DNA from 3 places in the Halomonas sp. NyZ770 genome. Region 1 is predicted to be linked to each of the others. Evidence: predicted binding sites of a transcription regulator. Region 1 holds the regulator's gene; each other region holds the start of a gene.
What was found. Region 1 encodes PhoB, which activates phosphate uptake and scavenging genes when phosphate is short. Its sites were predicted from a motif close to TGTCATANNNNTGTCANA; they were not measured.
Positions count from the first base shown of each region.

Region 2: a site for PhoB is predicted at 4,002-4,019, ahead of phnD (phosphate/phosphite/phosphonate ABC transporter substrate-binding protein). Genes of this name have one in related genera too.
Region 3: a site for PhoB is predicted at 4,738-4,755, ahead of LG409_RS01350 (bifunctional metallophosphatase/5'-nucleotidase). Genes of this name have one in related genera too.

Region 1 covers NZ_CP085143.1:3,912,002-3,919,848, reverse strand. Annotated here, with positions in the region: gene LG409_RS18115 (aldehyde dehydrogenase family protein) at 395-775, shown strand; gene LG409_RS18110 (LysR family transcriptional regulator) at 754-1,692, opposite strand; gene LG409_RS18105 (hypothetical protein) at 1,739-2,095, opposite strand; gene LG409_RS18100 (HU family DNA-binding protein) at 2,095-2,367, opposite strand; gene LG409_RS18095 (NAD(P)/FAD-dependent oxidoreductase) at 2,460-3,644, opposite strand; gene LG409_RS18090 (chorismate--pyruvate lyase family protein) at 3,732-4,304, shown strand; gene ubiA (4-hydroxybenzoate octaprenyltransferase) at 4,342-5,232, shown strand; gene phoB (phosphate regulon transcriptional regulator PhoB) at 5,329-6,018, shown strand; gene phoR (phosphate regulon sensor histidine kinase PhoR) at 6,021-7,316, shown strand; gene LG409_RS18070 (hypothetical protein) at 7,644-7,847, shown strand, end outside.
Region 2 covers NZ_CP085143.1:307,512-315,358, reverse strand. Annotated here, with positions in the region: gene LG409_RS01530 (histidine phosphatase family protein) at 1-260, opposite strand, end outside; gene phnE (phosphonate ABC transporter, permease protein PhnE) at 273-1,088, opposite strand; gene phnE (phosphonate ABC transporter, permease protein PhnE) at 1,123-1,950, opposite strand; gene phnC (phosphonate ABC transporter ATP-binding protein) at 1,947-2,831, opposite strand; gene phnD (phosphate/phosphite/phosphonate ABC transporter substrate-binding protein) at 2,940-3,920, opposite strand; gene LG409_RS01505 (bifunctional diguanylate cyclase/phosphodiesterase) at 4,050-5,798, opposite strand; gene LG409_RS01500 (alkaline phosphatase family protein) at 5,897-7,843, opposite strand.
Region 3 covers NZ_CP085143.1:271,280-279,126, reverse strand. Annotated here, with positions in the region: gene ugpB (sn-glycerol-3-phosphate ABC transporter substrate-binding protein UgpB) at 1-25, shown strand, start outside; gene ugpA (sn-glycerol-3-phosphate ABC transporter permease UgpA) at 155-1,039, shown strand; gene ugpE (sn-glycerol-3-phosphate ABC transporter permease UgpE) at 1,067-1,909, shown strand; gene LG409_RS01355 (sn-glycerol-3-phosphate import ATP-binding protein UgpC) at 1,912-2,964, shown strand; gene LG409_RS01350 (bifunctional metallophosphatase/5'-nucleotidase) at 2,995-4,578, opposite strand; gene LG409_RS01345 (glycosyltransferase family 4 protein) at 4,803-5,966, shown strand; gene LG409_RS01340 (phosphatase PAP2 family protein) at 5,929-6,468, shown strand; gene LG409_RS01335 (sodium/glutamate symporter) at 6,561-7,847, shown strand, end outside.

The DNA.
Region 1 (7,847 bases):
ACTCGTTCCCTCGTCTAATTTAGCTGTTAATTAGATTGGATAGTTATAATAATGTGTGTTATGTGGCGTTACCGCTTTGAAGGGGGCTACGAACTGAGAATAGGTGCGCTAGCTGAGCTGTGATGTAAGTTATTTCTTAAAAAAATGTAAGTTATTTCTTAAAGCATGTAAGTTATTTCTTACATACTTGCAAAGTACGATTGATTTATAACTGTTTTATATTCATGTTGCTTTAATATTCCATGCGGCTAATTTAGATTAAATAGAGAAGTTTTATGCTCATTGTGATTAGTGTACTCCCCCTCCGATAGAGCCTCAGTAATGGTAAGAGGTACGGCATGGATAGGTGCTTGATTTTGACCCTCGGTTTGGATCTAGATGAATCACCCCCACGGTGCTGGTGGATGTCACCCCCGACATGGAGATTGCCCAGCAGGAGGTGTTTGGCCCGGTATTGATCGCCATGGCATTCGATGACGAGGCCCAGGCCGTTCGGCTTGCCAACGACACCCGGTTTGGGTTGGCCGGTGCCGTGTGGAGCCAGGACGTGGCCCGAGCGCATCGCGTGGCGGGGCAGCTGCGGGCGGGCACGGTATGGATCAATAGCTACAAGGCGATCAGCGTGATGTCGCCGTTCGGGGGCTTTGGCGACAGCGGCTTTGGCCGCTCCAGCGGTCTGGACGGCCTGCGCGAATACACGGTGCCGCAAAGCGTCTGGGTGGAAACCGCACCGGAGGCCAGCGTGGCGTTTGGCTACGGCAGCGGTGTCGGCTGATTCGATGCCGGGTCCCGAAAGGCCTGCATCCAGCGCTGCAGGTGGCGAAGCAGCAGGATACTGGCCTTGGGCTGCTGGCGGCCCACCCGGGTGACCATGTGGGCCTGGGAGCGCTGAAACAGCGGGTCGTCTACCGGGCGTGCGACAAGGCTGCCGATGTCCAGGTCGTGGGCGACCGCAAACGCCGGTAGCAGCGTTACCCCCATGCCGCTGCGCACGTATTGCGCCAGTATCACCATCGAGTTGGTGTTCATGGTCATACGCGGGGCGAGGCGTGCCTGTTGGAACGCCTGATCGACCATCTGGCGCACGCCATGGGTGGTGTCCCACATGGCCATGGGCTGGGTGCTGAGCTGTGCCAGGGTGAGCGGGTGGGGCTGCTCGGCCAAGGGGTGATGCGGCGCCAGAATGGCCATCAACGGCTGCGGGCTAGAGGCCCAGAAGCGCAGCTGCGGATGGGTACGCTCGTGAAACATCAGCCCGATATGGCTTTGATCCTCGACAATCGCATCGATGATGCCGGACGTGCCCGCGATATGGATATCCAGCTGGATGCCCGCATAGCGCTGGGTGAATTCATGCAAGGGAGAAGCCACCAGGTCGCTGACGAAGCCTTCGCCCACGGTGAGGGAAATCGTTCCGGTTTCCAGGCGCTGGTAGGCTTCGAGGGACGTGATGAAGCTTTCGTCGAGGGCGCTGCGCCGCTCGCAGTACTCCAGCAGCATCTCGCCGACGGGCGTGGGGCGTATGCCGCCGCGCTGGCGTTCCATCAGCGTTGCCCCCAGGGCTTCTTCCAGCAGGGCAATCTGTCGGCTGACGGCGGAAGGGGCAATGTTGAGCCGCGACGCAGCCCGGCGCACCGAGCCTGATTCGAGCGTCACGCGAAAGTAGGCCAATCGCTGATGAGGGATATCCATCGCCTGGTACTACCTCGCGTGACGAAAATGCGCCCAGCTTGAAGGGCTACAAGTATCTGAGCAGCTTTTGCAGCTTGTTCATGTCGGCAGAGTCGCCGACGAGGCGCACGTCGCCCGCCACCATGCCATCCAGAAATGCCTGTTGCGTCGGCTTTCTGAGGATGCGCAGGGCGGCTTCCTGGTCGCGAAAGCGCAGCTCCAGGTCCAGGTCGACGGGCAGGCCTTTACCGGACGTGATGCGTTTGGGGGTCATCCGGTAGTGGCGTGCCGTGCTCAAATCTTCTGTGGCAATGCCCCAGTCCAGGCCGCGCATGCGTTCCAACTGCTCACGAAAGCGCGGCTTGCGGCGCAGGGCGCGCTTGAGCATGAAGCTCAAGAGCCACAGCGTCAGCGAAAGCTTCATTAGGAAACGGCGTCCTTGAGCGCTTTGCCTGGCTTGAACGCCACGTTCTTGCTGGCCGGAATCTGCAGCGGTGCGCCGGTCTGCGGGTTCTTGCCGGTACGGGCGGCGCGTTCACGTACGGTGAAGGTGCCAAAGCCAATCAGTGTGACGTCTTCGCCTTTGGCCACGCTGTTGGTGATTTCGTCCAGAATGACATTCAGGACCTGGCCTGCCTTGTCCTTGGACAGGTCAGCACTCTCGGCGATGGCAGCGGCGAGTTCAGGTTTGCGCATGAAGGAATCTCCCTTGTGAAAAACAAACGTCAATGTTGTTGGTAACCCACCCCGGCAGGGCTTATTCAGCCTAGTCGTGAATGCGGCGAAAATCAGCCTAGCAGGGCAGGTACAGCTCTGGAAAGCTCCACTTTCCTTCTCACGCAGCCCCCTGTCAACGCAAAACCAATCAAACGACCGTCTTTATCTTCCGCCAGCGCCGTCAAATCCTGCCCATGACCCTCCACTCGCCAGTGCTGCGGTGTGCTCACTGGTGGGTAGGCCACCACCGGGAGCAGGGGCGTTTTGACGATGATCGGCCAGGCGCCGAAGCTTACCGGGGTGGGTGAGCCGCCCAGCGTGGCCGCCAGCGCTTTGGCACTGGCTTGCAGCGGCTGGACGTACATGGCGTTCACGCCGTCGATGCAGGCCACGTCGCCCAATGCGTACACGTTCGGCTGGCGGGTGCGAAGCAGCCGGTCCACCTCGATACCGCGGGCGCTGACCGCGAGTCCGGCGGCCTCGGCCAGCGCCGTGCGGGGCGCAAGGCCCGTGGCCAACAGGATGATGTCCACCGTATGGCGCTCACCGCCGTCGAGCTGCAGTATCAGTTCGCGGTCGGCATTCAGGGATAGACTGTCCAGCGTGCGTCCAAGCGCCAGTTGCATGCCCGCCGTTCGAAAGGTTTCGGCCAGGGCGTGGCCCAGCGGCTCGGGCAGCAGGCGCGGCAGCAGGGTGCTCTCTGGTGCCACCAGGGTGACATGGTGGCCGCCCGCATGGAGGTCGTTGGCGAATTCGCAGCCCACCAGGCCCGCGCCAATGATCGCCACTCGGCTTGGCTGGGCGAGCGCTGCATGCAGTCGGCGGTAGTCGTCCAGGTCGTTGACCGTGAAGCAGCGCCCTTCCAGCGCATCGGGTATCTGGAACGGCGTGCGCGGGGCCGCGCCGGTGGCGAGCACCAGGTTCTCGTAGCGGAGCAGGGTGCCGTTGCCCAGGCGCAGCATCTGGTGTTCCACCACCAGTTCGACGACTTGCGTGTGGGCCATGACCTGGGCATTCAGTTCGTCGGCGAGCGCTTCTGCGCTGCGCTGCGCCAGCTTTTCGGGGCTCAACCGCTTGGCGAAGCCCGTGGACAGCAGCGGTTTGCTGTACTCTTCGCCACGGTCGGCGCTGACCAGCGCGATGGTGCGAGAATCTCCCTGGCGGCGCAGCGCTCGCGCCAGGCCAATACCGGCCATGCCAGTGCCGACAATGACCAGCTCGGCATGTGGGGATTCGCTCAAGTGTGAATCGGGCATATCGTTATCCGGGGGTAAGGAACAAAAGCCTGCCAAGCCATCATGTTACACTAGCTGTCTTTCCAATTGACTGCTCTGGAGGCTCAGGTGACGCTCGTTGAGTTGCCACGCCCTGCGTTTTCGCTACCCCCCCACTGGCGGCCGGTTGCCGCTGCGCGGCCTGCCATGAGTGCGGCCTGGTGGCAGTGGGTGGCCTCGACCGACTCCCTGACGGCGCGCCTGATGGCGGCCGGAGCGCCGGGCCAGTTCCGCGTACGCCTGCTGCGCCAGACCATTGGCCTGCCGTTTCAGGACGAAGCCATGGCGCTGGGCATCGCTCCACGTCGCCACGCCTGGCTACGCGAGGTGGCGCTGTGCATCGACGGCACGCCCTGGGTGGTGGCGCGATCGGTGGCACCGCTGGAGCAGCTGCAGGGCAAAGGCCTGGGGGCCTTGGGCGAGCGTTCGCTGGGCAGCTGGTTGTTTCAGCAGCCGGACCTGGTGCGCGGGCCGTTACAGGCCACGGCGTCGCGCCCGCGCTTCACGGCGTGGGGTACACCCGCCAAGGGGCGTAGCCAGTGGGGGCGTCGCTCGGTCTTTCAGCACGCGGGGCTGTCGCTGCTGGTTCAAGAGTATTTTTTATCGACCATGGCCGATGCGCTGAGCCTGCCCTCGCGCTAGGCTATCCTGGAGTTTCTTTCACGAGGTAAGCATGAGCATGGACCGTTCTCTGTTGCGGCCAACGGGTTGGGCCCGGCTGGCAGACTTTCTTCAGCTGATGCGCCTGGATCGGCCCATTGGTACCTGGCTGCTCATGTGGCCGACGCTCTGGGCGCTGTGGGTGGCTGCAGAAGGGGTGCCGGGCCGCTCCGTGCTGATCATCTTCATTGCCGGTGTCTACGTGATGCGGGCTGCGGGCTGCGTGGTGAACGACTATGCCGACCGCCATGTGGATGGCCACGTCAAGCGTACTCGCCAGCGCCCCATGGCCACGGGACGCATCAGCGAAACCGAAGCCCAGCTGCTGTTCGTGGCGCTGGTCGCCGCTGCCTTCATTCTGGTGCTGCTGACCAACTGGTTCACCGTGCTGCTGTCGGTGGGCGGCGTGCTGCTGGCTTTCGTGTATCCGTTCATGAAGCGCTACACCCACTTCCCGCAGGTGGTGCTGGGCGCGGCCTTTTCCTGGGCCATTCCCATGGCGTTTGGCGCGGTATTGGGCCACGTGCCTCTGGAAGCCTGGCTGCTGTTCAGTGCCAACCTGCTGTGGACCGTTGCCTACGATACCCAGTACGCCATGGTCGACCGTGACGATGATCTGAAAATCGGCATCAAGTCGACCGCCGTGCTGTTTGGCCGTGCTGACCGGTTGATCATCGGGCTGCTGCAGGCAAGCGTGCTGGCCCTGCTGAGCTGGGTCGCGCTGCGCGTCGGGCTGGGGGGCTTTTTCTGGCTGGGGTTGCTGGGGATGGCGGCGACGTTCGTGTACCAGCAGTGGCTGATCGTCGGGCGCGATCGTGACCGCTGTTTTCAGGCCTTCCTGAACAACCACTGGTCGGGTCTGCTGGTCTTTGCAGGTATTGCCTTGAGCTGGTGGCCGATGGCGGGCTAAATTGATTGTGTGTCATGGAACTGTCATCAAGTCATGGTGTTATCGTCACACACATGTCATTGAACTTTCCTGTATAGAGCACCGTGAGGCCCTGGAATGACCGCCAAGACCGTACTGATCGTCGATGATGAGGCGCCTATCCGCGAAATGATCGCCGTGGCGCTGGAAATGGCTGACTATCGCGTGCTTGAAGCGGACAACGCCCAGGATGCCCACGCCATGGTCGTCGACCACCAGCCTGACCTGCTGCTGCTGGACTGGATGATGCCGGGCACCAGCGGCATCGAGCTGGCCCGTCGGTTGAAGCGCGAAGAAGCCACTGCCGAGCTGCCGATCATCATGCTGACGGCCAAGGGCGAAGAGGACAACAAGATCCAGGGCCTGGAAGCGGGTGCCGACGACTATATCACCAAGCCCTTTTCCCCCCGTGAGCTGGTGGCCCGCCTGAAGGCCGTGCTGCGCCGGGCCACGCCGCGTGGCGTGGAAGACCCCATCGAAATCAATGGCCTGCTGTTGGACCCTGTGAGCCACCGGGTCAGCGCCCATGGCAAGGCGCTGGAAATGGGGCCTACCGAGTATCGTCTGCTGCAGTTTTTCATGACCCATCAGGAGCGCGCCTACACGCGCAGCCAATTGCTTGACCAGGTATGGGGTGGCAACGTCTACGTGGAAGAGCGCACGGTGGACGTGCATATTCGTCGTCTTCGTAAAGCGCTGGGCGAGCCTCATCAAAATCTGATTCAAACGGTGCGCGGTACTGGGTACCGGTTCTCTGCGCGAGTGTAAGCGTGCGCCTGTGGAGCCGTGAGATCTGGCGCATCATCTGGCTGGCCCTGTTGGGCCTCTGCCTGGGATGGCTGGTGGATTACCCTGGCGCCGGGCTGGCGGCGGGGCTGCTGTTTTGTCTGGTCTATCATCTGCGCCAGTTTCGGGCGCTCTTCCTTTGGCTGACGCTTCACCCCCACGATGAGCCCCCGGCGGCCAAGGGCATGTGGGGGGAGCTGTTCGACCGCCTCTATCGCTACCAGAAAAGCCAGCGCATTACCCAAAGCCGTTTACGGGCGACGCTGGCGAGAATTCAGGAGTCCTCCGAAGCCATGCGCGATAGCGTGGTGATGCTGGACCGACACGGCGACCTGGAGTGGTGGAACAGCGCGGCCACCGACATGCTGGGGCTGCAAACCGCCCACGATCGTGGCCAGCACATCACCAACCTGCTGCGCGATCCTCGCTTCATCAGCTACTTCAATGCCCGCGATTACAGCGAGCCGCTGACGCTGACCTCGCCGATCGACGAGCGGCGTATCCTCCAGTATCAGATCACTCTGTATGGCGATGACGAGCGCCTGGTCATGGCCCGTGATATCACGCGCTTGCATCGCCTGGAGCAGATGCGGCGTGACTTCGTCGCCAACGTCTCCCATGAGTTGCGCACTCCGCTGACCGTGCTGTCGGGCTATCTGGAAACCTACGGCGACCTCAAGGAGCTGTTGCCTCCCCGCCTGGGCAAAGGGATCGTACAGATGGAGGAGCAGACGCGACGGATGCAGAATCTGGTCAACGACCTGCTGCTGCTGTCACGGCTGGAAATCGACCAGGGAGGCGATGATCACCAGACGCTGGCCGTAGGCCCCATGCTCGACAGCATTCGCCGAGACGCTCTGGCGCTCTCCAGGCAGCAGCACAGTGTGCAGGTCATTCTGGAGAGCGACGCTGGGCTGATCGGCAGCGAGCAGGAGCTGCGCAGCGCCATTTCCAATCTGGCCTTCAATGCCGTGCGCTATACCCCGGAAGGCAGCCAGATCACGCTGCGCTGGTCGGTGGCCGCCAACGGCAGCGGGTGTATCGAGGTCGAGGACGATGGCGATGGCATTGATCCTGTGCATATCCCCCGCCTGACCGAGCGCTTCTATCGAGTGGATAAAGGGCGCAGTACGGCAACAGGAGGGACGGGTCTGGGCCTGGCCATCGTGAAGCACGTGCTGCTGCGCCACGAGGCACAGCTCAACGTAGAGTCACATCCTGGCGAGGGGGCATCCTTTCGCTGTGTCTTCCCTGCCAAGCGAGTCAGCGGCCCGGCTTGAGGGCTCGATGTCGCTTTGCGTTCCTCCTTATCCCCTTTCTGCACAATCTCTGTATAAGTGTGCCATATTGGCATAGAACTCTGGTCACACATCACTCATGTGTCATTTTTAACCACTTCAAAGGGGTGGTCATGCCCCCCTGAGCCCATGCTTTATACCATCCTTGTTTTTTTAAATTATTGATAATAAATAATTTTTTTATTTTTTGGCATGCGTGGCACAACGTATGCAATATTCTAGGCAAGGAAGATTACCGCAGGAACTGGTAAGACATGAAGTCACTCTTCCTTAACTATGCGGTATCAACAGCGATCGAGGAGGCGGAATATGATGTCCAAGGAACTACTCAAGAAAGCTGGTATTTTAGGTGTTTCTTTCGGCCTGATGGCAAGCCCACTGGCTTTTGCAGACACCACGGATCACTCATCCATCGACCAGAATCAGGATGTAACCGTCGAAGATGAGCCCATGAACACACAGTCTGGCACGGCCGAGCCCGGCAGCTATGACACCGAAGACCTGACGACGGAT
Region 2 (7,847 bases), 420 kb from region 1:
TCATCGTCCACCTGCACGGGCAGGTCGAACTCCTCCCCCAACCACAAGGCAAACTCATGGCAGCGCGCCAGGGGGGAACTGACGATGGCATCGAACGGCGGCCTGCCATCGACCGTGTGACGCATCACGGCCGCCGTGGCCTGCTGCCAACCGGTTTCGCTGAGGGGGTGGTCGGTGCTGCCGCGCAGCATGCGGCCACCCAGTGGCTCACCGTGGCGCATCAGGTCGATGGTCATGATGTCGGCATCAGGAAAGCGCATGGTATCTCCCGGTCAGATGATGGCGTGGCGCACGCGGGCAGAGACCCACTCGGACACCAGCACGGTGGCAAAGATCAGCACGAAGATGACACTGACCTGATTCCAGGCCAGGCTGTTGATCGAGGCGTTGAGCTGCAGCCCGATGCCGCCTGCGCCCACCAGCCCCAGCACCGTGGACTCACGAATGTTGATATCCCAGCGGTACACGCTGATACCGGCGAACGCGGGCATCACCTGGGGCAACACGCCGTAGTTCATGACCTGCAGGCGGCTCGCCCCGGTAGCGCTGATGGCCTCGACGGGCGTGGGGTGGATCTCTTCGATGGCTTCATAGAGCAGCTTGCCCACGAACCCAATGGAGCGTAGCGCAATGGCAATGATGCCCGCCAGCACGCCGGGGCCGAGAATGGTCACCAGCAGCATCGCCCAGATCAGTGAGTTGATGGAGCGTGACGAAACGATGATGGTCAACGCCAGGCTGCGCACCAGGGGGTGGGGCGTCGTGTTGCGAGCCGCCAGAAACGCCACCGGAAACGCCATGACGATGCCCAGCGCGGTGCCTAGCGTGGCGATGTTGAGGGTGTCCCACATGGGCTTCCAGAGGACACTGGCGTACTCCCACCGGGGCGGCATCATGCGGTTGATCAGGTCACTGCCCTGGCGGCCAGCATCCTCCACGAACACCCACATGGTGTTGTCGGAGATCACTTTCCAGCAGAGCAGGAAAAGGCAGATACCTGCCAGCCAGGCCACATACTGGAGCCACTGGGCACGGGTGGTGCGCCGCTGCCACTGCGGCACGCCTTGGGGGGAACTCGAAACGGGCATGGAAATTTCCTTTACGGGTTAAGGCATCGCAGCGCTACTGGGTCCAGCGGCGCACATGGCTGGAGGCGTATTCACTCATCAGCACGATGGCAATGATGATCAGCAGGATCGCCGCCGAAGTGCCGTATTCGTAACGGCTCAGCGAGGTGTTCAGCGTGGCGCCAATGCCCCCCGCGCCGACGATGCCGATCACCGACGATTCACGGAAATTGATGTCCAGACGGTACATGGAGAGCCCGATCAAGCGCGGCATCACCTGCGGCTGCACCGCATGGTTCATGGTTTGCCACCAGCTTGCCCCCGTGGCACGCACGGCTTCGACCTGTTTCCAGTCCAGGTCCTCGATATCTTCTGCCAACAGCTTGGCCATGAAACCGATGGTGGCGAAGGCCAGCGTCAGCATGCCCGCAAACGGCCCGAAGCCGAACATCACCACGAACAGAATGGCGATGATGATCTCCTGAAACGTCCGCGAGATGGCAATGATGGCGCGGCACAGGGTATAGATGGGCAGCGGGGCAATGTTGCGTGCCGCGCCCAGCCCTACCGGAATCGCCAGCAAGACGCCGATCACGGTGGAGGTCAGCGTCATGGTCAGGCTTTCCATCAGCCCGGCGATGATGTCGTTCTGGCGGCTGAGGAAATCGGGCTGCAAAAAGGCCCCTAGAAAGTTGAGCGCTCGACCGGAGCCTTCCGCCACCCGCGCCCAGTTGACCTGCACCGACGACAGCGCCAGCACCAGATACACCACCACACCAATGGCCAGGCCCCAGCGCAACCGTGGGTTTTCGATCAGCGGCAAACGCCGCCACTGACCCTGGCGCGCAGCTTGCTGGCGCGCCGTGGCGTCTGCCGTGCTCATAGCGCGCCTCCACTGGCAACCTGGGTGAGCGGCCGCGCGTCATGGTGTGCTTTGGCTGCCGACGTGGGCGCTGCCGATGTGGGCGCAAGGGCTACCTGCGATGGCTCATCTTCTTCGTCGGCGGGCTCGGGCGTGGTGTCCCAGTCCTCTTCCCCATAGATGGTGGTGAGGATCTCGCTGGTGAGTTCGCTGGGCTTGCCGTCGAAGACGATTTGTCCGGCACGCAGGCCCACGATGCGGTCGGCAAACTGCTGCGCCAGAGCCACGTCATGAATGTTGATGATGGCAGCCAGCTCGCGCTCGGCGCACAGCTCGCGAATCAGACGCATGATCTGGCGCGAGGTTTTGGGGTCCAGGCTGGCGGTGGGTTCATCCACCAGCAATAACTTGGGGCTTTGCAGCAGTGCGCGGGCGATGCCGACACGCTGGCGCTGGCCACCCGACAGCGCATCGGCGCGCTTGTCGATGGCATGGGGCAAGCCCACCCGCTCCAACAGACGAAATGCTTCAGCAACGGCTTCCTGGGGGTAGCGGCGCAAGAAGCTGCGCCAGAAGCCGACATAGCCCAGTTGGCCCGACAGCACGTTTTCCATGACGGTCAGCCGGTCCACCAGGGCGTATTCCTGAAAAATCATGCCCATGGAGCGACGTGCGTGACGCAGGCGGCTGCCCGACAGTTTGGTCAGTTCGGTCTCTTCCAGGCGGATACTGCCCTGGCTGGGTTCCACCAGACGATTGACGCAGCGGATCAGGGTACTTTTGCCTGCACCCGATGGCCCAATCAGCGCCATCACCTGGCCTTTGGGCAGCGATAGGTGAATATCGGTCAGCGCGCGGTCGCCCGTCGGGTAACGCTTGCCAACGCCAGTGAGTGTCAACATGTGGAATGCCTCGTTTGCTTGTCGCTCAAAACGTTCAACTGACTCGACCCCATAACGCGTCGGCCAGAAGGTTGCCCTCCTGGCCGACAGGGTCACGCAGCGCTGGAATCAATCGCAGTCGTAAGTGACGCCATTGGCATCGGCAATGGTGCGGATGACCGACCAGTGCTCTTCATAGCTGATGGGAATGAACTGCGCTTCGCCTGAGTTCTCGAACTCCGCCTGCAGGGCGGTGCCTTCCCAGTCGTAGCTGAAGAACGCATCCTGAATCTGCTGCTGCAGTTCGGGCGTCAGGTTGTGGGCGGTGCCGTATGCCGTGGTGGGGAAGGTTTCGGAGGTGTAGATCACCTCGTAGTCACCCTCGTTGATGACACCCCGTGACAGCATGCGATGGGCAACGGAGTTGGCAATGGCCGCCGCATCGTAATCCTTGTTGATGACGCCCAGGATGGAGTTGTCGTGGGAGCCGGAGAACGCCGTTTCGAAGTCATCACCGGCTTCCAGACCGTACTCGGAGCGCAGCAGCGCGGACGGTGCGCGGAAGCCCGAGTTGGACGTTTCGGAAGTGAAGGCCAACTGACGACCCTGCAGGTCTTCCATGCCGTCGATACCGCTACCGGGGTAGGTGATGATCTCCATTTCGTAACCGTAGCTGCCATCTTCGGCCGCCATGATGGCGAAGGGACGGAAGCCGCCACAGTTGACCGCCACCGGTACGCCACCGGTGTTGAAGCCAGCCACGTGCAGACGGCCAGCGCGCAGCGCTTCCTGCTGGGCAGCATTCGACTGCACCGGGAAGAATTGAACGCGTTTACCCGTCGCTTCGCTCAGGTGATCCAGAAAACCCGCCCATACGTCGGCGTAGACCGCCGGGTCTTCAACCGGCGTGTAAGCAAAGACCAGCGTGTCCGGATCGACCAACCGAGACTCATCGCTGGGGATATCGGCCACCATGTCGCCATCGTTGTCCACGTAGCGTGAGGAGAGGTCGGCAGCCGCATTCATCGCACTGAAAGCGAAGGCACTGGCAACGGCAGCACTGATCAGGGTGCGCGAGAGTGACACGGTAGAGAGACGAGAGGATTGCATGGATCACCTAACGGGGTAGTAAGAGGTGGATGTATCCTGACGCCCCAAGATGACAGCGGCGGGTCTGGCGGGTGACAACTTCGTGACGTCTACATGACACCCGCGTGAACGACCTGCTGCTTTGTCGGCTCACTGCTCCACGCAGCAGCCACGCCGTTCCACGAACAGGCTGTTCCCGGCAATCTTCTTCGCCTGGTGCTTGAGTTCGGAGAGTTGGCTGGCAATGTCCAGGGCCTTGCAGTGGCCCGGGTCACTGATGGGCTTGACGGCTACCGACACGCTGACGAAAGGGAAAAAGCTGACGCCTCCCTGACGGCTTTCGATGGAAAGCCCGCCTCTCTGGCGGTCCTCTTCCTCGTAGAAACTCGGGGCCATGACCTCGAAGGAGGCCAGAATCTGCTGGCACACGCTCTCCCAGTGCTCCAGCGGTAACAGCATCATGAAGTCGTCGCCACCGATATGTCCGATGAAGCCCCCCGCGCTTTCCACCTGAGCCTGCAGCAGCCGCGACAGCGAGATGATCACATGGTCCCCGCGGGCATAACCATAGGCATCGTTGAACGCCTTGAAGTTATCCAGATCCACGTAGGCAGCGGCAAAGCCATTGCCCTGGCTCAGATAGGCCGTGAGGGTTTCATTGATCAGGATGTTACCGGGCAGCCCGGTGAGTGGATTGGCATGGCGCGCCTGACGCACCTGGATGGCGGTGATCTCGCGCAGCAAATCGACGATATTGCCCATACCCAGATACTGCCCTTCGCCATCGACGATGACGAAGTCCTCCTGTTCGATGTCGCGGCTGTCGGTCAGCTGCTGGCTCAGCGTTTCCAGGGGCATGTCGGCGGCGGCCACCAGCATCTTGCGATCGGCGATGTCCAGCACGCAGCGCTTGGCGTACAGCGAATGGCTATAAGGGTTGGTGAACAGCGTCAGGAACCCGTTGCGCCGCACCACGGCAATGGGCACGCCCTGTTCGATCACGGCCACGCAGCGCAGATGCGGCGTTTCACGAAACCGTTCCGCCAACGTGGGCACTGACACACTGGGCGCCACGGCCTCCACGCTGCGCAGGATGGTATGCGCCGTACGCCCGGCGGGAGTTTTCAATTGCGTGGTGGCGGGCAGCAGCGTATTGAGCTGAACAGGCGGCTGAACGCTGGGACGTGCGAAGTAGAAACCCTGCAATAGCGCCAATCCACGGTCCAGCTCCCACAGGCACAGGTGCTCTGCCGCGGTTTCGACCCCTTCTGCGATGAGCTGGCAGTCGAGGCTTTTGGCGACGTCCAGTATCGAGCGCAGAAACTCCCGCTTGGCGGGCTCCTGATCGATGCCGGAAATGAAATGGCGGTCCAGCTTGACGAAATCCGGGCGCAGCTCCGCCCAGTGGCGCAGGCTGGAGTGACCGGCCCCCAGGTCATCCAGGGCCACCTGAAACCCCATGTCGCGGTAGTGGGCCACCGCCTGGCGCATCAGGTCGTAATCGTGGATGGGCACGTGCTCGGTCAGCTCGATCACCACCCGCTCCGGCGGCAGGCCACTCTCCTGAATGAAGCCCAGCGTCAGCCCCTCGCGGAAATCACGCTCGACGATGGTCAGCGGCATGACGTTGAGGAACAGCAGCCCAGGGAGTGCGAGTTCGGCAAAACGGCGAATGGCGAGCCGTCGGCAAAGCAGGTCCAGCTCCACCAGCAGACCAGCCTGGGTCGCCACGTCGAACAGCCTTAGCGGTGAATGCAACGGAGAGGTGCTGGGGCCACGGATCAGCGCTTCGTAGCCATAAATGGCCTGCTGATTGGCATCGACAATGGGCTGAAAAAGTACGTGCAGCTCTTCTGCCGCGATAATCTGGTGAAGCCACTGAGTTTCTTGTGCGGTCATGTGCCTGCTGCCCTGTCAAACGTCAACGATCCCTATGACTTGTCAACTCCATCAGGAAGGTGCCAGGGCAGCAAGCGTGCGTCATTTACATGACATTTTCATGACGAACCACCGGTGGGCGCCTTCATGCCGGGGATGTCCGGCGGCGGAAACACCGCGTCGCCACCGCGGGCATCCAACTGACGAATATCGGTGGGACGCCCGTTCTCGTCGAGACTGACCAGGCCTATCCCGCTGGCATTCCACAGCCGCTCGCCAGCGCTGGCCTGCTCGGGGTCCCGAGGGTAGATGCTGAGCTTGCGCCGCTGGGTAAACCAGTTGAGGGGCGACAGCGGCGCGTATAGCCAACGATTGAGCCGATCGAAGGTATCCAGCAGCCGCCGAGGGAAGGTATTTTTCACGCCGCTGGAAGTGATCTGCCACAGATGCGGGGCCTGCTCCTGCCCGCGTACGACGATGTCGTAGGCAAAGGAGTAGTGCACGTCGCCCGACAGGATCACGTAGTTGCCGGGTGTCTTGGAGTGCCGCCAGATGTGCAGCAGCACGCTGGCGGCACCGCGATGGGCCATCCAGTTTTCGGCATCCACCATCAACGGTTTGCCGGCCAGGGTAAACAGCTTTTGAATGCCCTCGATCAGCTTGACCCCGAACATCGGGGCAGGCGAGACGATCACCGCGCTGGGGGTGCCCAACAGCGCCTGCTGCATCTCCATGAGCGCCTCCCAGTCCATCAGCCCGGAGGGCCGTTTGGGGTTGCGCTCACTGCGCCAGCGGCGCGTACGGGTATCGAGCACGATCAGCGCGGGGGCCCCTGGCACCTGAAACTCCCACCCTTGAAAGCGCAGAAGCCGCTCGATCACGCTGTCCTGGGCCTGGGGGTTCAAGGTGCCCGACCCATCGAACAACGTGCCGACCTGATGCAGCAGCGGGTTGAGTTTGTCCGGGGCATTGCCCCACCCTTGGCAAAGCAGGTAGGCCACCAGCGCGTTGCCAATGATGCGTTTGGAGAACGGATGCCCATAAGCACAGCGCTCCCAATCGGCGGTCAGGTTCCAGTCATCGGTGACGTCGTGATCGTCGAAGATCATCAGGCTGGGCACGTGGGCCATCAACCGCGCGCACTGGGGCAGACCTGCCACGAAGGCATCGATGACCGCCTGTTCGGTACGGTACGCTTCGGCCTCCTGCTCGGCCAGCTCGGGAGGCGTGGGCGCAATGATCTGCCAGGGAGTCGGCGACCAGACCAGACAATACATGGCCAGCATTTCGGCAAGGGTCATCAGGTGGTTCTGGGCGTGCGCCGAGGTGAACACCGGCTTTTTCACCCCACCGAAGAAACGCTCGCGCAGGGCCGCGTTGCTGGTGACATCCGGCAGCAGCGACTCGCGATGATAATAGGTTTCGGGAGCCGCATAGAGCGCCTGGCTATCGTTCACCGTGGCGCCTTCCAACTGCTCATCGGCCAGCCCCAGCCGGGCGATGAGTGCATGCACGGCGCGCAGGGTGGGGCCTGCCACGTCATCCACGTAGACCTGGTCACCGGTCATCAATAGCCAGGCAGGCCACTCGCCAGGGGCTTCCTGGCGCTCGGCCAGCCAGGCATCGGCACGCACCAGACCATCGGGGCTGTCGTGGTGGGGCTTGCGGCAGGAGCCGTGCATCAGGCGGTGGTGACGCGATGCCAGCACAAAGGCCGGGTAGGCCTGCCCGGCGTGACATAACCACGGTGCCCACTCGGGAAGGCGCTGCCATACGCCCTGGCGGCTCTGTACCTGCAGGTCGTAGGCGATGCGTATATCGGTGGGCAGTGCCCTGGGCAAGCTCAGGTCGATGCAGTACAGGTAGGCCCGCTCGCCGATGGCCACACATTGGTGATCCTGGCGAGACAGTGGGTAGGTTTGCTGGTCGGGGGTGTCCGGAAACAGAACCAGCTGGAGAGCCAGCGGTCGCGTGGCCACCAGCCACATCACCAGGCGTGACGGCGACAAGCGACGCAGCAGCGGACCCACCAGTACGTCAGGCAGTGTTTCGGTGACGTCGATCATCGTT
Region 3 (7,847 bases), 380 kb from region 1:
TGACTTCCAGTCCGCCAATCAGTAAGTAAGCGCTTGCTTCGCCGCCTGAACAACATCAGGCGGCGAAGTCGTTTCAAGTATCGCTCGGCATCGGTACTCCTCGACCCGCGTACCCCTCGCCTTACGTGCTACCCGTTCTCGCGGAAACCTGCTTATGCAAACCAAACGCATGACCTTTCCGGGGCGCTTTCTGCCTTATGCGCTGCTGGCCCCGCAAATCGTCATTACGCTGATCTTTTTCATCTGGCCGGCGGGCAAGGCGCTGTATCAATCGCTGCTGCGCGAAGATGCCTTCGGCCTGCGCACGACCTTCGTCGGCATGGAGAACTTCACTCGCCTGTTCAGCGATGGCCACTACCTCAATGCGCTTTCGGTCACGGCCACCTTTGCCATCGGCACCACGCTGCTCTCCATGTCGGTGGCGCTGTTACTGGCCTGCACGGTGAATCGCATGATCCGTTCGCGCAGCGCCTATACCACCCTGCTGGTATGGCCTTATGCCATTGCGCCCGCCATTGCCGGAGTGCTGTGGTGGTTCATTTTCAATCCTTCCATCGGCATCGTGCCTTACATGCTCGACATGGTGGGCTACCGCTGGAACCACCGCACGTCGGGCAGCGACGCCATGCTGCTGGTGATCTTTGCCGCCGCCTGGAAGCAGATTTCCTACAACTTTCTGTTTTTTCTAGCGGGCTTGCAGTCCATCCCGCAGTCGTTGATCGAAGCCGCCGCCATCGACGGGGCCAGCCCCATGAAGCGCTTCTGGACCATCGTCTTTCCGCTCCTTTCCCCCACCACGTTTTTCCTGATGGTGGTCAACGTGGTGTACGCGATGTTCGATACCTTCGGCATTATCCACGCCACGACCCAGGGCGGCCCCGCACAGGCCACCAACACCCTGGTGTACAAGGTGTATGCCGATGGCTTCGTAGGCTTGAACCTGGGCTCTTCGGCGGCGCAGTCGGTCATTCTGATGGCCATCGTGATCGCCCTGACCATCGTTCAGTTCCGCTTCATCGAGCGCCGGGTCAACTACTGATCCAGGCGGATTGTGAGGAGTTTCGTTATGGTTGAAAACCGCCCCTGGGCCAACCTCCTGGCCCATCTGACGCTGATCCTGGGCGTTGCCGTGGTGGTATTTCCGGTGTACGTGGCGCTGGTGGCCTCGACCCAGGCCCCCGGCGACTTGCTGCGCGGCACGCTGCCCATGCTGCCCGGCAGCCACGGCCTGGAAAACTACACGCGCATGTGGCAGTCCGGCGTTTCCAACGCGGGCGCGCCACCGGCAGGCACCATGCTGTGGAACAGCTTCGTGATGGCCATGGCCATTACGCTGGGCAAACTGTCCATCTCGCTGCTGTCCGCGTTTGCCATCGTCTATTTCCGTTTCCGCTTTCGGATGCTGTTCTTCTGGCTGATCTTCATCACCTTGATGCTGCCGGTGGAGGTGCGCATCATCCCCACCTTCCAGGTGGTGGCCGACCTGAAGATGCTCAACAGTTTTGCCGGGCTGTCGATTCCGCTGATTGCTTCGGCCACCGCTACCTTTCTCTTTCGCCAGTTCTTCATGACCATCCCTGAAGAGATGCTGGAAGCCGCCAGGGTGGACGGCGCGGGGCCGCTGAAGTTCTTCAAGGACATTCTGATGCCGCTCTCGATCACCAATATCGCGGCGCTGTTCGTGATCATGTTCATCTACGGCTGGAACCAGTACCTGTGGCCGCTGCTGATCACCACCAACCCGGATTACTACACCATCGTGATGGGCATTCAGCGCATGACCTCCGATGAAAACCCCCAATGGCACTTGATCATGGCGGCCGTCGTGATGGCGGCCCTGCCACCGGTACTGGTGATCCTGTTTATGCAACGCCTGTTCGTGAAAGGCCTGACCGAGACGGAGAAGTAACCATGGCCAGCATTACCCTGGAAGGGCTTAAGAAAACCTACGCCGGTAACGTGGCAGCCGTCAAAGGCATCGACCTGCACATCGAAGATGGTGAATTCGTGGTACTGGTGGGGCCTTCCGGCTGCGGTAAATCGACCCTGCTGCGCATGGTGGCCGGGTTGGAAACCATAACCGAAGGCACGTTGAAGATCGGCGAGCGGGTGGTCAATCGGCTGGAGCCTGCCGAACGGGACATCGCCATGGTGTTCCAGAACTATGCGCTCTACCCTCACATGACGGTCTACAACAACCTGGCCTACGGCTTGAAGAACCGCGGTTTCAAGAAGCATGACATCGACCAGCGCGTGCGCGCCGCCGCCAAAATGCTGGAAATCGAGGAGTACCTGGAGCGCAAACCGCGCAAGCTTTCAGGTGGCCAGCGCCAGCGCGTGGCCATGGGACGCGCGCTGGTACGCGAGCCCTCGGCCTTCCTGTTCGACGAGCCGCTCTCCAACCTGGATGCCAAGCTGCGGGTGCAGATGCGCGTCGAGATCAAGCAGCTGCAGCGTCGCCTGAAGACCACCAGCCTGTACGTCACCCACGACCAGCTCGAAGCGATGACCCTGGGCGACCGCCTGGTGGTGCTGAACGCAGGCAATATCGAGCAGGTAGGCACGCCCATGGAGATCTACACGCGCCCTGCCACGCTGTTCGTGGCGCAGTTCATCGGCTCCCCTGCCATGAACATCCTGCCGCTGGCGTATCTGGCCCCCCAGGATCATGAAGGGATACTGAGCCAGCTGCCGGAAGGCACGGATACCCTGGGTATTCGCCCGGATGACATGCTGCTGACACCGCCTGCCGAGCCGCATATCGCGCTACGAGCCACGCTGATGCTGTACGAAGCAGCCGGGGCCGAAAGCCACCTGTACGTGCATCTGGCCGACCGCCAACAGCCTACGGTACTGAAAACCGCAGGCCAGCCCCCCGTTCAGGAGGGCGAGACGCTCAACCTGTACGTCACCGCCGGAGCCCTGCACCCGTTCAATGCCACCACCGGGCAGCGCACCGGCTGAGCCTGCCGCTTGCCCAGGGCGATGAAGTGACTATTCGTCCTGGGCAATATCCACAATGCGACCCTCGGGCTGATAGAACACCTCGCCACGAGACACCACATGATCACGCAACATCTCCCAGTCGGTATGGCCCACGATGGTATGGCGGCCATCGTCGTGGGCCGCCCCCAGTGCCGTGTGACCATCGCCACCCGCCGCCGTGAAGTTGTTGGTGGCCACGGTATAGGTCTTGTCCGGATCGATCGCCTGCATGGCACCTTCGCGGTTCACCTCCAGGCTGATGAGACGCTCGCCTGCGGGCTGACGACTGTCGTAGGTGAGCCGCGTGCCTTCGGACACCTGCAGGAAGCCACCGCTTTCGTCCGGCGCATTGGTCAGCGCAATTTCGAAGGTTTCCAGCAGCTCGGCACCAGTGACTTCCAGCAGCGTCAAACGGTTACCGAACGGCTGCACGGCGATCAGGTCACCCACGGTGATATCCCCCTGGGGCAGCGCTTCACGAATACCGCCGCTGTTCTGTAGCGCCATGAGGGTGTCCGGTACCACCTTGCGCGCTGCATGGAGCTGACCGTCGGCAATCAGGTTGCCCAGCGCCGTTTCGTTGGCGCGTACGCTCAGCGCATCACCCTGGCCATGACGAGGGTTGGGCAGCGCCAGAATCGCCTTCGCACCTACCTGTTCGTCACGCAGTGCTTCGATGGCCTCGGTATACGGTGCTAAAAGCTCCAGCGCAGCCGCATCCGGCGTGCGCTCGTCGGTGGCCAGCAGCTCACCGCTGACCTCCTGGACCACGCCATCGGCATCGAAGATCACCTGCATGACCCCCAGATGCTGGCCATACTCACCCGCCTGCCCTACCACGGTGGGCGCTGGCCAGTGCTCGGTCAGCAGCGCAGGCGGGGCGACCCGCGTATGGCTATGCCCCCCGATGATGACGTCGATCCCCTCGACCTGCTCTGCCAGCAGCAGGTCGTTACCGACGCGGGGGTCGCTGTCGTAGCCCAGATGCGTGAGCGCGATGATCTTGTTGACTCCCTGCGCTTCGAGCGCCTCGACCATCGCTTCGGCCGCCTGACGATACTCACCAATGGTGACCTGGCCCGGGCTGGAGATGGCGTCGCTATCCTGGGTGCTCAATCCGAAGATCCCGATACGCTCCCCCTGATGTTCGAGGATCATGCCGTCATAGAGATACCCCGCCTGGGGGTCGGCCGTGATGCTCTCCCCGAGGCGCTCGGCAAACTCGGGAGACGCCGAAAAGTCCAGGTTGGCGCCCAGAATGGGGAAGTCTGCCCCTGCAAAGAACGCCGCCAACGCCTGATGACCGGTCTCAGGGTCACCCAGGTCGAACTCATGATTCCCCGGCACGAACGCGTCGTAGCCCATCAGGTTCATGAAGGTCAGCGCGTCCTGGCCCTGAAATTCGTTGAAGTAGAGCGTCCCGGAGAAGATATCCCCCGCATCCAGCAGCAACCCCTCGCCATAGGCCTCCCGGGCCTCGTTCAAGGTGGCCACCAGGGCCGGGTAAGCATCCGTGCGGCCATGCAGGTCGTTGGTGTGATAGATCGTCAGGGTAAAGGTCTCGTCGGCCATCACGGCCGATGACGAGATCATGAGTGCACCCGCAATGGCGCATGGAGTAACAAAGTGTCGTGAGGTCATGGACTGGGTTCCTTTCGTCAGGGTCAAGTCACTTTCCTGGTATATGTAACGATACTTGCTTCCTGCGGCACAAGACAGGGCACATTGCGTGTCATCGCTTGTTCACCTGGCTGTCGCCTCGGTGTCACTGTTGGGCCTCACCATGGCGCTAAACGTGATAAAGGGATGAATCGCTCATGCGACTCTGTATCGTCAGCGAAACATGGTCACCGGAAATCAACGGCGTCGCGCACACGTTGAACCGGCTGTGTCGTGAACTGCTGTTGCTGGGTATCACAGTGGACGTGATACGCCCGGCGCCGCGTCAACCTGGCAGCGCTGCGTGCGCTACCCAGGAACTTCAGGTCAAGCGGTTTGCGCTGCCTAACTATACCGACGTTCAGGTAGGCTTTGCCCGCCCTGGGAAGCTTCAGCGCTTTTGGCAGCAGTACCGCCCGGACGTCGTCTATCTGGCAACCCAAGGCCCCTTGGGCTGGGCGGCCCGCCAGGCAGCCCAGCGCCTGGAACTGCCGCTGGTGGCCGGTTGGCATACCAACTTCGACCACTACTGCCAAGATTATGGTGTTGCCTGGCTGGCCAAAGCGACACGACGCTATTTGCGCTATTTCCACAATGGCTGCGCCCTCACCCTGGTGCCTACCCAGCAGCAAGCCGTGGCGCTGCGCCAGGATGGCATCAAAGACGTGCAGGTGCTTTCCCGAGGCATCGACGGCGAGCGCTTCTCCCCTGCCCACCGCGACCTCGCGCTGCGCCAGCAGTGGGGGGTCAGCGAGCATCAACCGGTGGCCCTGTACGTGGGGCGCCTGGCACCCGAGAAGAACCTTTCGCTCCTGCAGGAAACGCTGCAAGCCATGCGCAGCGCTCGCCCCGATATGGCGCAGGTCATCGTGGGCGACGGCCCGGCCCGCAGCCAGCTGCAAAAAGCCTTGCCAGAAGCCCACTTCACCGGATTTGTGGACAAGCATTCGCTGGCCCGCCACTACGCCAGCGCCGACATGTTCGTGTTTCCCTCGCTGTCCGAAACCTGGGGCAACGTAGTGACCGAAGCCATGGCCAGCGGCCTGGCAGTCGTGGCGTTTCGCCACGCAGCCAGTGCAGAACTGATTCACAGTGGTCATAACGGCATCACCGTGGCGACCGACGATGCGCTGGGCTTTCAACACGCAGCGGTCACGCTGTGCCAGCACCCTGCCGATTACGCACGACTAGGAAGAGTCGCCCGCCTGCGCGCACTGGAACAGAGCTGGTCGGGCATTGCCGAGCAATTTCTACGTTACCTGCACCATGCCCAGGAGGCCCGCCATGCGAGCTCGCCCGCTTGTCGTATTCGATCGTCTTGACCTGTGGGAGTGGCGCTTTTGCCAGCGCGTGACGCATCTCTCGCTCTACCGCCCCTGGCGTCTGACGCTCCAGACGGCCAGCAAACTGGGTGATTGGCCCGTCTGGGTGCTGCTGATTGCAGCTCAGCCGTGGCTGCAAACAGACGGCCTATGGCGCATGTGGCAATACTCACTGATCGCGCTGCTGGCGATCCTGGTCTACAAGCTGGTGAAAACTCGGCTTTGTCGCGAACGCCCTTTCATCACCTACCTGGGGGGCGTCCACTGCGGCGAACCTGCCCGAGACCGCTACAGTTTTCCCAGTGGTCATACCATGCATGCCGTGATGTTCAGCGTCCTGGTGGCCAGCCACACGCCCTGGCTGCTACCAATCGTGTTACCGCTTGCCTTGATCATCGCGATTTCAAGAGTAGGCCTGGGCCTGCACTATGCCAGTGACGTGTTGGCCGGTGCTGCCATGGGCTACGGGTTTGCGTTACTGAGCCTTTACTGGATGGGCTAGGCGCTGTTCGACGCCTGAAGGCCATAGCGCTTTCATTTGATTGGCACTACGTTTATCTCATTACCCTTTTCGGATCATCAAGGAGCGATGAGATGACCATGACCGTAGGTGAACTGTTTATCGCGCTGGTGCTCATTGCGCTAGTGCTGCTGGTCAGCAATGCGCTGCGCCTTTGGCTACCCTGGCTGCGCCGCCTGTTTCTTCCCAGTTCGGTGATTGGCGGGCTGCTCCTGCTGCTGCTTGGTCCCGATGTCATCGGGCGCTTCATGCCCACACTGTTCGAAGAAAGCCCCGGGTTGTTCCCCACTTACGTCCAGGAGAGCTGGTCGGCGCTGCCCGGGCTGCTGATCAACGTCGTCTTTGCTGCCCTGTTCATCGGCAAGGCCATCCCTGGGCTGCGCACCATCTGGTTACGTGCAGGGCCGCAGGTCGTGGTGGGCCAGACCATGGCGTGGGGCCAGTATGTGGTAGGTCTCAGCCTTGCATTGCTGGTACTGGTTCCCATGTTCAACATGAACCCCATGGTGGGGGCACTGATTGAAATCGGTTTCGAAGGCGGGCACGGCACCGCCGCAGGCATGGCCGACACCTTCGCCGACCTCGGCTTTGAGGAAGGCGCCGACCTGGCGCTGGGCCTGGCCACCGTCGGCATCGTTTCGGGGGTGTTGATCGGCACGGTGATGATCAACATCGCGGCACGCAGAGGCGTGGTCAAACCCACCCGTGAAGAAGACCAGCCGGATGAAAGCCTGCGTGAAGACGAACGCCCCTCTACAGAAGAGTTCAGCGAATTCAAGAAGGATCTGGCACAAGAAGCAGGCACCACCGACCCATTGAGCCTGCATATCGGGCTGGTGGGCATCGCCATCGTGATTGGCTGGCTGCTGCTGACAGGCCTGCAGTGGGTAGAGCAGATGACCTGGGCACGCGACGGCGGGCTGGAAATACTCGCCCACGTGCCGCTGTTTCCCATTGCCATGATTGGCGGGGTGATCGTACAGCTATGTGTCATGCGCTTTGGGCTGGAACGGCACGTATCCACCCGCACCATGTCACGTATTGCGGGCACCGCGCTGGATTTCACCATCGTGGCCGCCCTCGCGACGCTTTCGCTGACCACGCTGGGTGATTACTTCATCCCGTTCCTGCTGCTGGCACTGGCCGGGATTGCCTGGGGCTTGTTCGTGCTGATCGTGATCGCCCCTCGCGTGATCCCCGAGAACTGGTTCGAACGCGGTATTGGTGACTTCGGCCAATCCATGGGGGTGACCGTCACCGGACTGTTGCTGATGCGCATGGCAGACCCCAAGAACAAGTCCGGCGCACTGGAGAGTTTTGGCTACAAACAGCTGATGTTCGAACCCGTGGTGGGGGGCGGC